3 regions of the Pseudomonas sp. G(2018) genome follow, and region 3 is predicted to be linked to each of the others. Evidence: predicted binding sites of a transcription regulator. Region 3 holds the regulator's gene; each other region holds the start of a gene.
What was found. Region 3 encodes sigma-54, which starts transcription at its own class of promoters, with help from an activator protein. Its sites were predicted from a motif close to ANTGGCATNNANNTTGCTNT; they were not measured.

Region 1: the regulator sigma-54 is predicted to act here: its motif matches at 3,459-3,478, upstream of FFS64_RS20565 (CmpA/NrtA family ABC transporter substrate-binding protein).
Region 2: the regulator sigma-54 is predicted to act here: its motif matches at 2,879-2,898, upstream of glnK (P-II family nitrogen regulator).

What each region holds. Positions count from the first base shown of each region.
Region 1 covers NZ_SCOO01000023.1:59,694-64,968, reverse strand. The annotation lists gene FFS64_RS20575 (NarK/NasA family nitrate transporter) at 1-1,207, opposite strand, end outside; gene FFS64_RS20570 (ANTAR domain-containing response regulator) at 1,537-2,112, opposite strand; gene FFS64_RS20565 (CmpA/NrtA family ABC transporter substrate-binding protein) at 2,128-3,339, opposite strand; gene FFS64_RS20560 (quinone-dependent dihydroorotate dehydrogenase) at 3,568-4,587, shown strand; gene rmf (ribosome modulation factor) at 4,845-5,060, opposite strand.
Region 2 covers NZ_SCOO01000027.1:47,274-52,548, reverse strand. The annotation lists gene sutA (transcriptional regulator SutA) at 1-218, opposite strand, end outside; gene FFS64_RS22320 (secondary thiamine-phosphate synthase enzyme YjbQ) at 320-745, opposite strand; gene FFS64_RS22315 (ammonium transporter) at 961-2,298, opposite strand; gene glnK (P-II family nitrogen regulator) at 2,334-2,672, opposite strand; gene FFS64_RS22305 (accessory factor UbiK family protein) at 3,093-3,353, shown strand; gene FFS64_RS22300 (YifB family Mg chelatase-like AAA ATPase) at 3,725-5,218, shown strand.
Region 3 covers NZ_SCOO01000015.1:58,960-64,234, forward strand. The annotation lists gene pmbA (metalloprotease PmbA) at 1-47, shown strand, start outside; partial or broken gene FFS64_RS16195 (ZIP family metal transporter) at 94-435, shown strand; gene FFS64_RS16200 (HPr family phosphocarrier protein) at 507-782, opposite strand; gene rapZ (RNase adapter RapZ) at 798-1,655, opposite strand; gene ptsN (PTS IIA-like nitrogen regulatory protein PtsN) at 1,658-2,122, opposite strand; gene hpf (ribosome hibernation-promoting factor, HPF/YfiA family) at 2,135-2,443, opposite strand; gene FFS64_RS16220 (RNA polymerase factor sigma-54) at 2,518-4,011, opposite strand; gene lptB (LPS export ABC transporter ATP-binding protein) at 4,196-4,921, opposite strand; gene lptA (lipopolysaccharide transport periplasmic protein LptA) at 4,921-5,275, opposite strand, start outside.

The DNA of each region.
Region 1 (5,275 bases), on a different contig from region 3:
CCCGTGCAGCGGTTACAGCGGCCGAGCCCCAGGTGGTTCTCCAGCGACGCTTCACGCCGTGCAAGCCGAACCAGGCGAGGATAGCGAGACTGGCGAACAGCCACAGCGCCATTTGGTAGCTGCCAGTGCTTTGTTTGATCGCACCCATGCCGGCGGCGAGGGCAAAACCGCCAATGCCGCCAGCCATGCCGATCAGGCCGGTCATCACGCCGATTTCCCGACGGAAGCGCTGTGGAACCAACTGGAACACCGCACCGTTGCCTGCCCCAAGACCGAGCATGGTGCAGACGAAAAGTGCCAGAGCCGCATAAGAGCTTGGCAGATTGAAACCCACGGCCGCGATGCAGATCGCCGCTACGGTGTACATCGCCAGCAAGGTGCGGATGCCGCCGAAGCGATCGGCCAGGGCGCCGCCCAAAGGACGCATCAGGCTGCCGCCGAACACGCAGGCCGCGGTGTAGTAACCGGCGGTCACCGGGCTGAGGCCATACTGGTCGTTGAAGTAACCGGGCAGGGCACTGGCCAGGCCAATGAAGCCGCCGAAGGTCACGCAGTAGAAAAACATGAACCACCAGCTGTCGCGGTCGCCCAGCGCCTTGAAGTAGTCGGCCATCGACTTGGCTTTCGGCCGCTCGGGGGCGTTTTTGGCCAGCCAAGCGAAGACGATCAGGGTCAGGATCAGCGGGATCAAGGCGAAGCCGAATACATTGCTCCAGCCAAAAGCCGCTGCCAGCACTGGCGCAATCAGCGCGGCCAGCACGGTGCCCGAGTTACCGGCCCCGGCGATGCCCATGGCTTTGCCTTGATGCTGCGGCGGATACCATTGCGATGCCAGGGGCAGGGCGACGGCGAAAGAGGCGCCAGCCATGCCCAGGAACAGCCCCAGCAGCAGCGCTTGCTCGTAGCTGTGGATCCCGAGTTTCCAGGCACCGAACAACGCACAAATGACGATCACTTGACCGATGATGCCGGCGGTTTTCGGTGACAGGCGATCAGCCAGCATACCCATCACAAAGCGCAACACCGCGCCGGCCAGAATCGGCGTGGCCACCACGAGCCCGCGCTGTTGGGTGGTCAGGTGCAAGTCACCGGCGATTTGCACCGCCAGGGGGCCGAGCAGGTACCAGACCATGAAGCTCAAATCGAAATAGAGGAAGGCCGCGAACAGGGTCGGGGTATGGCCGGATTTCCAGAAGCTTGAATTCATCGCGCACCTCAGCTGATAGGAGTCTCGAACGGGATTCATGCAGGTGGGGCGCCGCAGGGCCGCACCACCGGCCCCGAGCTATGGGGCCAAAACAAAAAAACGCCGCTACCCGATTCGCCAGGGGCAAATGGGGTGAGCGACGTCTTTGTCGTAGGTGGGGCAACCGCCGTTGGTTACCTGTGGTGATTACCTAGCGAGATTTGTGCCAACAGTTTGAGACCGTGTTGCGGTCATTCGCGAGCAGGCTCGCTCCCACAGGGGGAATTGTGTCGTACACAACGGTGGGAGCGAGCCTGCTCGCGAAGGCGATAGAACATTCACTCCAGGTTTCAGCCAAGCAACTCACTCATGGCAATGATTTGCTCCGCCACCTGGATCAGCTTCTGCTGGCGGCTCATGGCCTGGCGGCGCATCAGGGTGTAGGCCTCTTCTTCGTTGCAGTCCTTCATTTTCATCAACAGCCCCTTGGCCAACTCGATACGCTTGCGCTCGGCCAGTTGCTGGTCGCGGGCGTGCAGTTGCGCGCGCAGGGCCTGGTCGCTTTCGAAACGGGCCATGGCCACGTCGAGAATCGGCTGCAAGCGTTGTGCGTGAATGCCTTCGACGATGTAGGCACTGACCCCGGACTTGATCGCCTGGCGCATCACATCGGGGTCGTGTTCGTCGGTAAACATCACGATCGGCCGTGGCTGGTCGCGGCTCACCAGCACCACTTGCTCCATCACATCGCGGCCGGGTGACTCGGTATCGATCAGAATCACGTCCGGACGCACCATTTCGACGCGTTCGGGCAGGTCGATGGTCAGCCCGGACTCGTCGATCACCTCGAAGCCGGCTTCGATCAGGGCCGCTTTCAGGCGCCCGACTTTTTTCGCGGTGTCGTTGATCAGCAGGATACGCAACATATTCGCAGTCTCCTGTCAGCGGCTGGCGATAAGGGGCGAGCTGTCGCTCATGGCATGCAGTTTGAAGCTGCGGGCGTAGACGGCCGGATCAGACCCGTCCCAGACCCTGCCGTCGATCAGCTGGCTGCTGCGCATTGTTTCGCCCGCAGAAGCGACTCCGACGGCACTGGCAGCCTCTCGATACAAGTCTAGTTGCTGGACCTGACGGGCCACCGCGAGGTAATCCGGATCGTCGCGCAACAACCCCCAGCGACGGAACTGGGTCATGAACCACATGCCATCGGACAGGTACGGCAAATTGACCTCGCCATCAGCATGGAAACGCAAGGCGTGCGGGTCTTGCCAGCGATTGCCGAGACCGTCGGCGTAGTCACCCAGCAGACGCGGTTCGATGCAGTCGAGCGGGGCGTCGAGGTACTGCGGTGCGCTGAGCAATTGCGCGGTGCTGCGGCGGTTTTCGGCGCTGTCTTCGATGAAACGGCTGGCTTGCAGGATTGCCATCACCAGCGCCCGGGCGGTATTGGGGTATTGCTCGACGAAGGCGCGGGTGCAGCCCAGGACTTTTTCCGGGTGATCGGGCCAGATGGTCTGGGTCGTCGCCAGGGTAAAACCGAGATCCTGTTGCACCGCGCTGGCGGACCAGGGCTCGCCGACACAAAAGCCGTCGATGCGGCCCGCTTGCAGGTGCGCGACCATTTGCGGCGGTGGCACCACCACGCTGTCGACGTCCTGCAACGGATGAATGCCCTGACTGGCGAGCCAGTAATACAGCCACATGGCGTGGGTGCCGGTGGGAAAGGTCTGAGCAAAGGTTAGTTTTGGGCGAGTTTGGTGCACGTGTCGGTGCAGTGCCTCAGGACCGGTCACGCCCAGGCTCTGTAAACCGTGGGAGAGGTTGATGCTCTGGCCGTTCTGGTTCAGACCCATGAGCACGGCCATGTCGGTCGCGGCCACGCCACCGATGCCCAGGTGCACGGCATAGATCAAGCCGTAGAGGCTGTGGGCGGCGTCGAGTTCTCCGCTGACCAGTTTGTCCCGCAAATTGGCCCAGGACGGCTGGCGCTTCAGGTTCAGGGTCAGGCCGTAGGGCTGGGCGAACCCCTGGGTGGCGGCAACCACCACCGAGGCGCAGTCGCTCAGGGCCATGAAGCCCAGATTGATTTCGGTCTTTTCCGGGGCATCGCTGCCATTGACCCAGGCCAGAGGGCCGGCTGACGGTTCGTTCATCGCGTGTTCACCTTGCAAAAAAAAGCGTCGTCCCGGGTCCTTGCACACGCAAGTCCGGGTGACGACGCCATTGTCCTGGCACTCATCCCGTCGTTGGCATGGGTGCTGATGACTGAGCGGGTGCAAGGCATATGCCATCGCCGGCTGTTTTTCTCTTGCGCCTCGCCTGTGGACCTGTGCCCGGCTATAATCGCCGCCACTTTTCGCCGCCCTGAGTCCAACCCGCCCATGTACACCCTGGCCCGTCAGCTGTTGTTCAAACTTTCCCCGGAAACTTCCCACGATCTGTCCCTGGACCTGATCGGCGCGGGCGGGCGCCTGGGGCTCAACGGCTTGCTGTGCAAGGCACCGGCGAAGATGCCGGTGAATGTCATGGGCCTGGACTTCCCGAATCCGGTGGGGCTGGCGGCCGGTCTGGACAAGAACGGCGCGGCTATCGACGGCTTTGCCCAGTTGGGTTTCGGCTTTGTCGAAATCGGCACCATCACCCCGCGCCCGCAACCGGGCAACCCAAAGCCGCGGCTGTTCCGTCTGCCGGAAGCCGAGGCGATCATCAACCGCATGGGTTTCAACAACCTCGGCGTCGATCACCTGCTGGCCCGCGTGGCGGCCGCCAAGTACAAGGGCGTGTTGGGCATCAACATCGGCAAGAACTTCGATACGCCGGTCGAGCGTGCGGTCGACGATTACCTGATTTGCCTGGACAAGGTCTACGCCCACGCCAGCTACGTGACGGTCAACGTCAGCTCGCCGAATACTCCGGGCCTGCGCAGTCTGCAATTCGGCGACTCGCTCAAGCAGTTGCTGGCCGACCTGGCTGCACGTCGCGCGGAACTGGCGCTGCGTCACGGTAAACACGTGCCGCTGGCCATCAAGATTGCCCCGGACATGACCGACGAAGAAACCGCCCAGGTCGCCCAGGCATTGATTGAAACCGGTATGGACGCGGTCATCGCGACCAATACCACCCTGAGCCGCGTGGGCGTCGAAGGCATGGAGCATGGCGACGAGGCGGGCGGTCTGTCGGGCGCACCGGTTCGCGACAAGAGCACCCACACTGTGAAGGTGCTGGCGGCCGAGCTGGGCGGTCGCTTGCCGATCATCGCGGCGGGCGGCATCACCGAAGGCAAACACGCGGCCGAGAAAATCACCGCGGGCGCAAGCCTGGTGCAGATCTATTCGGGTTTTATCTACAAAGGCCCGGCATTGATTCGCGAGTCGGTCGACGCTATCGCCGCCCTGCGCTGATCCCTGTGGGAGCGAGCCGGCTCCGGGCGGCGTTCCGACGAAGTCTACCTGTCAGGCGGCATCAATGTCGGATCTGATGGCCTCTTCGCGAGCAGGCTCGCTCCCACAGGTGCGTTTGTTGCTTCAGGTTGAGGATTCAGTAGGCATAAAAAAGGGCTCCTCGAAGGAGCCCCTGGGCCGTAGCCCGCCGTCCGGATGGGACGTGCGTGGTTAATTCGTAGCGTAATCAGATTGTGTGTCGGAGTGTGTGCCCTGTGTTAGCCGACGGCGTGAAGTTCGTTGAGTCTGTGGATTCCCGCAGTGCCGGTCATACCGTCCCAATTGTCGCCGCGTCCTTCTCGCCAGCCGTTAATCCAGGCTTGGCGTACCGACGGTAGAGTAAATGGGCAAAGCTCACGGGATTTGCCACCAACGCCATATTGATATCCGCGCAAAAATGCTCTTTCCAACGGATCACGCTTAAGTCTTCTCATAGGGTGTAGCCCTCACTTGTTGACTGTTTTTATCGCGTCGACCTCAATCGAGGTCAGGCAGAAAAACTCTGCCGTTGGGGGCTCGCTGCCGGCGTGGCGAGCCAAGGTGTTGACGTCATTGCGGCGCCAACCTGTATTGAGTTCTAACCAATGCGTCACATCGAGGGAATGATCGTTTTGTCATAAGCACGTAACCGTTAATGTGGTATGGCCAT
Region 2 (5,275 bases), on a different contig from region 3:
ATGGCCTTGGCCAGGGCGTCACGTTCCTTGTTCTTGGCTTCAACACTCGGCAGCTCATCGACCGATACCGCTGCCTTGGCCTTGCCTTTGGCGGTCGGAACGGGGGCATCGCCGCCGTCGTCTTCAGCCACGTCTTCGGCCGCTGCTTCCAGACCTTCTTCGGTTTCGTCGTCGTCGCCTACTTCGAGGTCGTCGTTTTCCAGATCATCGTCGCTCATGTTCTACCTCATGACTTGCGAAAAGCAGATTAGTTATAGCCCAGCTTTGCCCTCTGTCGAAGGCTGCCGGAAAAATTCAATAACCGCTGGTGACCAGCGGTTCATGCCTCTTCACCGTGCACGGTGGCGAGGACTTTACGGGCACCGCCAAAATCACGGTGCTCGCCCAGGTAAACGCCTTGCCAGGTCCCTAACGCCAGTCGGCCCGCCGAGATCGGCAAACTGAGCTGACAGCCAAGCACGCTGGCCTTGAAGTGCGCCGGGAGGTCGTCCAGGCCTTCGTCGTTATGCTCATAGCCGTCTGTTCCTTGTGGGATCAGACGATTGAAAAATCGTTCGAAGTCGCGACGTACCGCCGGATCGGCGTTCTCGTTGATGGTCAACGACGCCGAGGTATGCTGTAGCCACAAATGCAACAGACCAACCCGACATACCTTGAGTTCAGGCAGGCCGGCGAGTAACTCGTCCGTTACCAGATGAAAGCCCCGGGGCCTCGCCCGCAGGGTTATCAGAGTCTGTTGCCACATACAGTTCTCCGCACGTTCGGGGCGCATTCTAGCGCGCTCTGGGAAAAAACAAAGGCCCTAATAATCCTTCAATCGTGTAAGCCTTCGGCGGCACAAAAACACGCATCGTAAACGTTCACAAAGCTGTAAGAAAAAACCTTTCAGCCGTCCTTTCAATGATAAATCGCGGACAAAAAAATGCCCGGCAAGCCGGGCAAATTTTTTCATGCGCGTGCTTACAAGTTGTAGCCGCGTTCGTTGTGAAGTGCCAGATCGATGCCGACCGACTCTTCTTCTTCGGTGATGCGCAGGCCCATGACAGCATCCAGGACTTTGAGGATGATGTAAGTGACGATCGCGGTGTAGATCACCGTGAAGCCCACGCCTTTGCACTGAATCCACACTTGTGCGGCGATGTCGGTCACGGTGCCGAAGCCACCCAGGGACGGTGCAGCGAATACACCGGTCAGGATCGCGCCGAGGATACCGCCGATGCCATGCACGCCGAAGGCGTCGAGGGAGTCGTCATAACCCATTTTGCGTTTCAGGGTGGTGGCGCAGAAGAAGCACACCACGCCTGCGGCCAGGCCGATCACCAGAGCGCCCATCGGGCCTACGGTGCCAGCGGCTGGCGTGATGGCGACCAGGCCGGCAACCACACCCGAGGCGATGCCCAGTGCGCTTGGTTTACCGTGAGTGATCCACTCGGCGAACATCCAGCCCAGCGCAGCGGCGGCAGTCGCAATCTGGGTGACCAGCATCGCCATGCCAGCAGTACCGTTGGCGGCTGCGGCGGAGCCGGCGTTGAAGCCGAACCAGCCGATCCACAGCATCGCAGCGCCCATCAGGGTGTAACCGAGGTTGTGCGGAGCCATCGGGGTGGTCGGGAAGCCTTTGCGCTTGCCCAGCACCAGGCAGGCGATCAGGCCGGCCACACCGGCGTTGATGTGCACCACGGTGCCGCCGGCGAAGTCCAGCACGCCCCAGTCCCACATCAGGCCGCCGTTGCCGGACCAAACCATGTGCGCAATCGGTGCGTAAACCAGGGTGAACCAGATACCCATGAAGATCAGCATCGCGGAGAACTTCATGCGCTCGGCGAAGGCACCGACGATCAGCGCCGGGGTGATGATGGCAAAGGTCATCTGGAAGGTGATGAACACCGCTTCAGGGAACAGCGCCGCCGGGCCGGTCAGGCTGGATGGCGTGACACCGGCCAGGAATGCCTTGCCCATGCCACCGAAGAAGGAGTTGAAGTTGACGACGCCCTGTTCCATGCCGGTGGTGTCGAACGCGATGCTGTAGCCATAAATGACCCACAGGACGCTGATCAGACCGGTAATGGCGAAGCACTGCATCATCACGGAAAGAATGTTTTTCGACCGAACCATGCCGCCGTAGAACAGCGCGAGGCCGGGAATGGTCATGAACAGCACGAGAGCTGTCGAGGTCAACATCCAGGCGGTATCGCCGGAGTTGAGGACTGGGGCCGCCACTTCGTCTGCCGCCATGGCCAGGCCGGGCATTACGAGGGACAACAGGGCTCCTAGCCCTGCGATTTTACGCAGAGTCATATTGTTTTCTCCTGGGGCGTTGGGTTTGTGGCGGCTTAGATTGCGTCGGTATCGGTTTCGCCGGTACGGATGCGAATCGCCTGTTCCAGATTGACCACGAAGATCTTGCCGTCACCGATCTTGCCGGTGTTGGCGGCCTTGGTTATCGCCTCGATAACCCGGTCGAGATCCTTGTCGTCAATGGCGACATCAATCTTCACCTTTGGCAGGAAATCGACCACGTACTCCGCGCCGCGATACAGCTCGGTGTGACCCTTCTGCCGACCGAAGCCTTTGACTTCAGTGACGGTAATGCCCTGCACGCCGATCTCGGACAACGACTCGCGCACGTCGTCCAACTTGAACGGCTTGATGATGGCAGTGACTAGCTTCATGAAAACTCTCTCCCGAATTGGTGGACTTGCCCCAGGAAAACAAACCCGTCTCAAGTCTAAGCGCAGTGCCTGGCTTTGTAACGCATCGTCGGCCTTACCCGCCCGTCCGACGCCAGCTAACCGCTCCTTGCCAAACGCTCCCCGCGTTTCGCTCGGCGCACTGCATTCGTCACGGTGACTGCATCAGTGCATGGGTCACTAGCGTCTAAGCAGAAAGCTTGCCATCTCCACAAAATTCACTGTTTTCAAGCCTTTACCGGTTGATGGCCGCCACTTCGCCACAACACCCGGCACGTTACGCACAACAACGGTGCGACGCCGTCCATCCGCATGCGCGAAAAGCGTGCATCCCTTGCCCGCGAAATTGACTATAGACACTGCGTGATACACTGCCCGCCATTGTTTCCAGGACCTTTCCCCATGCTCGCGCCCAAAGACTTCCTCGACGCCCTGACCGGCACCGCCTCCCGCCTCTTCAGCGGCGACACCCCTTTGCCGAAAGCCGAAATCGAAAGCCAGTTCAAGGCCCTGCTGCAAAGCGCCTTCAGCAAACTGGACCTGGTAAGCCGGGAAGAATTTGATAGTCAGATGGTTGTGTTGGCACGCACTCGGGCTCGTCTGGAGGCGCTGGAGACGAAGGTGGCGGAAATGGAAGCGAAGCTGAACCCACCCACCGAGTAACACCACGGCCCCTGTGGAGGGGGCTTGCCCGCGATTGAAGGTCGGCACGACCTTCCGCTTCACCTGTAGATACCGCTCACTTAAGAGAACCCTGAGCCTGCCAGTCCTTGTGTCGAGGGAGCTTGTTCCCGTTGCGGCCCCGAAGCCTGGCAACCCGGCACGTCAGGAAGCACCGGCCAGCAGGTTTACGACTGCTGCCCGGCTGAGCGGGAGCAAGCTCCCTCGCCACAGGTTTTCACGCTGACTCAGGTCTTACTTTACAAGCAACATCCAGTGAAAGTTTGCCCCCTAACCCACCCCACCAAAATCTCCTCTCCCGACTACCCTTCAAAAACCGCAGGAAGCGGTCTCCGTCACCTCAAGGAACGACCATGTCCCTCTCCATCGTCCACAGCCGCGCCCAGATTGGCGTGGATGCGCCCGCTGTTACCGTTGAAGTCCATCTGGCCAATGGTTTGCCATCGCTGACCATGGTCGGCCTGCCCGAAGCGGCGGTGAAGGAGAGCAAGGATCGGGTGCGCAGTGCGATCATCAATTCGGGGCTGCAATTTCCGGCGCGACGGATCACGTTGAATCTGGCGCCGGCGGATTTGCCGAAAGATGGCGGGCGGTTCGATCTGGCGATTGCCCTGGGGATTTTGTCGGCCAGTGTGCAGGTGCCGACCTTGACGCTCGATGAGGTGGAGTGTCTGGGGGAGTTGGCGCTGTCAGGTGAGGTGCGGGCGGTTCGCGGGGTGTTGCCCGCGGCGTTGGCGGCGCGCAAGGCCGGACGCTGGTTGATGGTGCCACGGGCGAACGCCGAAGAAGCGTGCCTGGCTTCGGGGTTGAAGGTGATTGCGGTGGACCATCTGCTTGAGGCAGTTGCGCATTTCAATGGGCACACACCGATTGAACCTTATGCCTCCAATGGCTTGCTCTATGCTAGCAAACCCTATCCTGACTTGAACGAAGTACAGGGCCAACTCTCGGCCAAACGCGCTTTGCTGATTGCGGCGGCGGGGGCTCACAACCTCCTGTTCAGCGGGCCGCCGGGGACGGGGAAAACGCTGTTGGCGAGTCGGTTACCCGGTTTGCTCCCACCGCTAGCCGAAAATGAAGCGCTTGAAGTCGCAGCCATACAATCCGTTACCAGTTGCGTGCCATTGAGCCAATGGCCACAAAGACCTTTCCGCCAACCCCACCACTCCGCTTCCGGGCCCGCATTGGTTGGCGGCGGCTCGAAACCGCAACCCGGCGAAATAACCCTCGCCCATCATGGCGTTCTATTTCTCGACGAACTTCCGGAATTCGATCGCAAGGTATTGGAGGTGTTAAGGGAGCCGCTTGAATCCGGTCACATCGTAATCTCCCGCGCCAAGGACCGTGTCCGCTTCCCGGCCCGTTTCCAATTGGTAGCCGCGATGAACCCGTGCCCCTGTGGATATCTTGGCGAACCCAGCGGAAAATGCAGTTGTACACCGGACATGGTCCAGCGTTACCGCAACAAACTGTCAGGGCCGTTACTGGACCGAATCGACCTGCACCTGACCGTCGCTCGGGAAGCCACGGCATTGAACCCTGCGCTGAAACCCGGTGATGACACCGCTACCGCCGCAGTGCTGGTTGCCGACGCCCGAGAGCGACAACAAAAACGCCAGGGTTGCGCGAACGCTTTCCTCGATCTGCCGGGCTTGCGCAAACACTGCAAGTTATCCACAACCGACGAAACCTGGCTGGAAACGGCATGTGAGCGATTGACCTTGTCACTGCGAGCGGCCCATCGGCTGCTAAAAGTCTCACGCACCCTGGCGGACCTTGAGCAAGTTGATGGCATCACCCGCGATCATCTGGCTGAGGCGCTGCAGTATCGACCGAGTACAAACTGACCAGAATGACTCCTTGGAGAAATCAACGAACGGCGTTTATCGCACCTCGGTTTCCCG
Region 3 (5,275 bases):
GTACGGGGTCGGTGCTGATCGAGCGGATGACGGTCGCCGGTAGCTGACCTCCAGCCGCAGCATAAAAAAGGCGCGCTACCCATCGGGTGGCGCGCCTTTGGGCCATCGATGGGCATTGCCTTGCAGGATGTGCCGGAGGGATTGGTGATTGCCCTGGTTCTGGCCGGGGCAGGGATGTCGCGGTTCAAGGCATTCCTGATCGGTGCCGCGTCAGGTCTGGTCGAGCCGGTGTTTGCTCTGTTGTGCGCATGGCTGGTGAGCCTGGCCGAGCTGCTGTTGCCTTTGGGCCTGGCATTGGCCGCCGGGGCCATGTTGCTGGTGGTCACCCATGAAGTCATTCCCGAGTCGCGGCGGCACGGTCACGACAGGCTGGCCAGCCTTGGGTTGCTGGTCGGGTTCTGTTTGATGATGGTGATGGATACCGCGTTAGCGTAAAAAAGATCGCAGCCTGCGGCAACTCCTGCGAATCAGGTGCAGGAGCTGCCGCAGGCTGCGATCTTTTGACGTTATTCGCCTTCGTCGAAGTAGTTATTGATCAAGGCCACCAGCGCATCCATCGCTTCCTGCTCCTGTTCGCCTTCCGTACTCAGATGGATTCTGGTGCCCTTGCCGGCGGCGAGCATCATCATGGCCATGATGCTTTTGCCGTCGACGGTGGATTCTGGTGTGCGTCCAACCCTGATCGTGCATTCCTTGAATTGGCCGGCAACCCCAACGAACTTTGCAGACGCCCGGGCATGCAAGCCCAGCTTATTGATGATTTCGATTTCCAGAGCAGGCATCGCGATGTGAATCCTTTAACTGAGGTCGCGGTGGCGGACCTGGACGTTCTTCAGGGATTGCTGCAGGGTCTTGCCCAGACGTTCGGTCAGGTAGACAGAGCGGTGATGCCCGCCGGTGCAACCGATGGCGATGGTGACATACGCGCGGTTGCTGGCAGCAAAGCGGGGTAACCATTTGAGCAGATAGGTGGAGATGTCCTGGAACATCTCTTCGACATCCGGCTGTGCCGCCAGGTACTCGGCAACCGGCTGATCGAGTCCGGACTGCGCGCGTAACTCCGGTTTCCAGTAAGGATTGGGCAAGCAGCGCACATCGAACACCAGGTCGGCGTCGACCGGCATGCCACGCTTGAAGCCGAAAGACTCCACCAGGAACGCTGTTCCGGGCTCCGGCTGGTTCAGCAGGCGCAGCTTGATGGTATCGCGCAGCTGATACAGGTTCAGGTTGGTGGTATTGACCTTGAGATCGGCCAGGTCGGCAATGGGGCCGAGCAGGTTCGTTTCGTCCGCGATGGCTTCGGCCAGCGAGCGATTGGCGCTGCTCAGCGGGTGGCGACGGCGGGTTTCCGAGAAGCGTTTGAGCAGGGTTTCTTCGTCGGCATCCAGATACAGCACATCGCACTGGATGTGACGGCTGCGTACTTCTTCCAGCAGCTCGGGAAACCGCGATAGGTGGCTTGGCAGGTTGCGCGCATCGATGGATACGGCAACCAGCGGCTGTGACAGCTCGGTATGAATCAACGCGCGTTCGGCCAGTTCCGGCAGCAACCCGGCAGGCAGGTTGTCGATGCAGTAGTAGCCGTTGTCCTCGAGTACATCGAGGGCGGTACTTTTACCTGAGCCGGAGCGGCCGCTGACGATGATCAAGCGCATGATTACTGCCCGTTTTGCTCGTCCAGGACAACCTGATACAAGGCTTGATTGCTCGGGGCGCTGCGCAGTTTGTCGCGCACGTCCTTGCGGTCGAGCATGCTGGCAATCTGACGCAACAACTCAAGGTGCGCATCGGTGGCAGCTTCCGGGACCAGTAGTACAAACAGTAGGTCAACCGGGGCGCCGTCGATGGCGTCGAAATCTATAGGGGCGTCCAGGTGCATCAAGGCACTGATGGGCGCGTTGCAACCCTTGAGGCGGCAATGAGGAATGGCTATGCCGTTGCCAAAACCAGTCGAGCCGAGTTTTTCGCGGGCGATCAAAGCCTCGAAGACATCTTGCATCTCCAGATCCGGCACTTCGCGATGGATAAGGTTGGCAATTTGCTCGAGGGCTTTCTTTTTGCTGCCGCCCGGCACGTTCACCAGGGAACGGCCGGGGGTCAGGATGCTTTCAAGTCGGATCATGGGTTGGGAGTGTTAACGACCGGTAGCGCCCTGGAGGAGGCTCTGGGTCTTTTCCTTATGCTTTTTGAGTTGTTTATCCAGCTTGTCGGTCAAGGCGTCGATCGCCGCGTACATATCGGTATGTTCCGCGTTCGCGACCACTTCATTGCCGGGAATATGCAGCGTGGCTTCGATTTTCTGCTTCAGCTTTTCGACCGTCATCGTGACCTGCACGTTGGTGATCTTGTCGAAATGTCGCTCCAATCGTTCGAGTTTTTCGCCGATGTAGGTGCGAAGAGGTTCGGTCACTTCCAGTTGGTGTCCACTGATGTTGACTTGCATACAGCTTCTCCTTCGTTGCCAGTGCATAAAGCGGCAGATCCGATGATCTGCCACTGGAACGCTGTGGCGTGGCTCTACATCAACCGCTTGCGTTCGCTCGAAGGCGCGATCCCGAGGGATTCGCGGTACTTGGCGACGGTGCGGCGAGCCACCTGAATGCCTTGTGCCTCCAGTAAACCAGCGATCTTGCTGTCACTCAACGGCTTTTTCTGATTTTCCGCAGCAACCAGTTTTTTGATGATCGCGCGGATCGCCGTGGACGAGCATTCGCCGCCTTCGGAGGTGCTGACGTGACTGGAGAAAAAGTATTTCAGTTCATAGATACCCCGGGGGGTATGCATGAATTTCTGCGTGGTCACCCGTGAGATCGTCGACTCGTGCATGCCGACCGCTTCAGCGATGTCATGCAGGACCAGCGGCTTCATCGCCTCGTCGCCATACTCCAGGAAACCGCGCTGATGCTCGACAATCTGGGTGGCTACTTTCATCAGGGTTTCGTTGCGGCTTTGCAGGCTCTTGATGAACCAGCGGGCCTCCTGCAGCTGATTGCGCATGAAGGTGTTGTCGGCACTGGTATCGGCGCGGCGCACGAAGCCGGCGTATTGGGCATTGACTCGCAGCCGTGGCACCGACTCCTGATTGAGTTCAACCAGCCAGCGCTCGTTGTCCTTGCGCACGATCACGTCGGGGACCACATATTCGGCTTCGGTAGACTCGATCTGCGAGCCTGGGCGCGGATTGAGGCTCTGGACCAGTTCGATCACCTGGCGCAGTTCGTCTTCCTTGAGCTTCATGCGGCGCATCAGCTGGCTGTAGTCACGGCTGCCGAGCAAGTCGATGTAATCGGTGACCAGGCGTTTGGCTTCGGCCAGCCAGGGTGTTTTGGCTGGCAGTTGGCGCAATTGCAGCAGCAGGCATTCACCCAGGTTACGGGCGCCGATGCCGGCGGGTTCGAATTGCTGGATGCGGTGCAGGACGGCTTCGATTTCGTCCAGTTCGATGTCCAGTTCCGGATCGAAGGCTTCGAGGATTTCCTCGAGCGTTTCGTCCAGATAACCCTGATTGTTGATGCAGTCGATCAGGGTCACGGCAATCAGCCGGTCGGTGTCGGACATCGGGGCCAGGTTCAATTGCCAGAGCAGGTGGCTTTGCAGGCTTTCGCCGGCTGATGTGCGGGTGGTGAAGTCCCACTCGTCGTCATCGTTGCTGGGAAGGCTGCTGGCGCTGGTCTGGTAGACGTCTTCCCATGCCGTATCGACGGGAAGTTCGTTGGGGATGCGTTCGTTCCAGTCGCCTTCGTCGAGGTTATCAACCGTCGGCGCGCTTTCCTGGTAGGAGGGTTCCTGGATGTCGGTGTTGGGCTTCTGTTCGGCGTTGTCGGCCAAGGGGTCCGTGTTGTCGAAGTCGTCGCCTTCTTCCTGGCGCTCGAGCATCGGATTGGACTCCAGGGCCTCCTGGATTTCCTGCTGCAGGTCCAGGGTCGACAATTGGAGCAGGCGGATGGCCTGTTGCAGCTGCGGTGTCATCGTCAGCTGCTGGCCCATTCTCAAGACTAGCGATGGTTTCATGGCAGGGGCTTAACACCTTATTCGCCGGCGCACATGCGCCATCCACTACAGGGGCGCCGGAGCGCCAAACATAAGCAAATTATATGCCCGAAGTTGCGGTGTTTGCCTAGAGCGCTGTAACAATAAAAAAGTATTGATTTTTTATCGAGACAAGCGCTCGGTCGACTAGCCAGCACTTCAGTGCTTACAGGCGGAACTCATGGCCCAGGTACACTTCCTTGACCAGGTCGTTGGCCAGGATGGTGTCGGAGTCGCCTTCGGCGATCAGTTGGCCATCGTTGACGATGTAGGCTGTTTCGCAGATATCCAGGGTTTCACGGACGTTGTGGTCAGTGATCAGCACGCCAATGCCCTTGGCCTTGAGGTGGTGGATGATCTGTTTGATGTCGCCCACCGAAATCGGGTCCACGCCGGCGAAGGGTTCGTCGAGCAGGATGAATTTCGGGTTGGTGGCCAGTGCGCGGGCGATTTCCACGCGGCGGCGTTCGCCACCGGACAGGCTCATACCGAGGTTGTCGCGGATGTGGCTGATGTGGAACTCCTGCAGCAGGCTTTCCAGCTCCTGACGACGATCGGCCTTGTCGAGTTCCTTGCGGGTCTCGAGGATGGCCATGATGTTGTCGGCCACCGACAGTTTGCGGAAGATCGACGCTTCTTGCGGCAGATAGCCGATACCGGCCTTCGCACGACCGTGCATAGGCTGGTGGCTGACGTCCAGGTCGTCGATCAGGACGCGGCCTTGATCGGCCCGTACCAGGCCAACGATCATGTAGAAGCAGGTGGTCTTGCCGGCGCCGTTGGGGCCAAGCAGGCCGACGATCTGACCGCTGTCGATGGACAGGCTGACGTCACGCACGACCTGGCGGCTCTTGTAGCTCTTGGCCAGATGCTGAGCTTTCAGAGTTGCCATTACTGGGCCTTTTGCTCGTCGGTTTTCTTTTTCGGCTGGATCACCATGTCGATGCGTGGGCGCGCTTCGGTGACTTTGCTGCCTGTGGCGCGACCGGCGCTGGCCAGCTTTTTAACGGTGTCGTAGACGATTTTTTCGCCCTGGGTGACGTTGTTGTCCTTGTCGACGACTTTGGCGCGATCGATCAGCACGACGCGGTTTTGCGTTGCGTGATACTGGATGGTCACGCCCCAGCCTTGAACCGGCTTGGCATCGCCCGCGGTTTGCACTTGTTCGAAGTAGGCGAGGTTGCCCACGGACGTCACCACATCGATATCGCCGTTAGGTGCGCGGGTCATGGTCACTTTGTTGCCG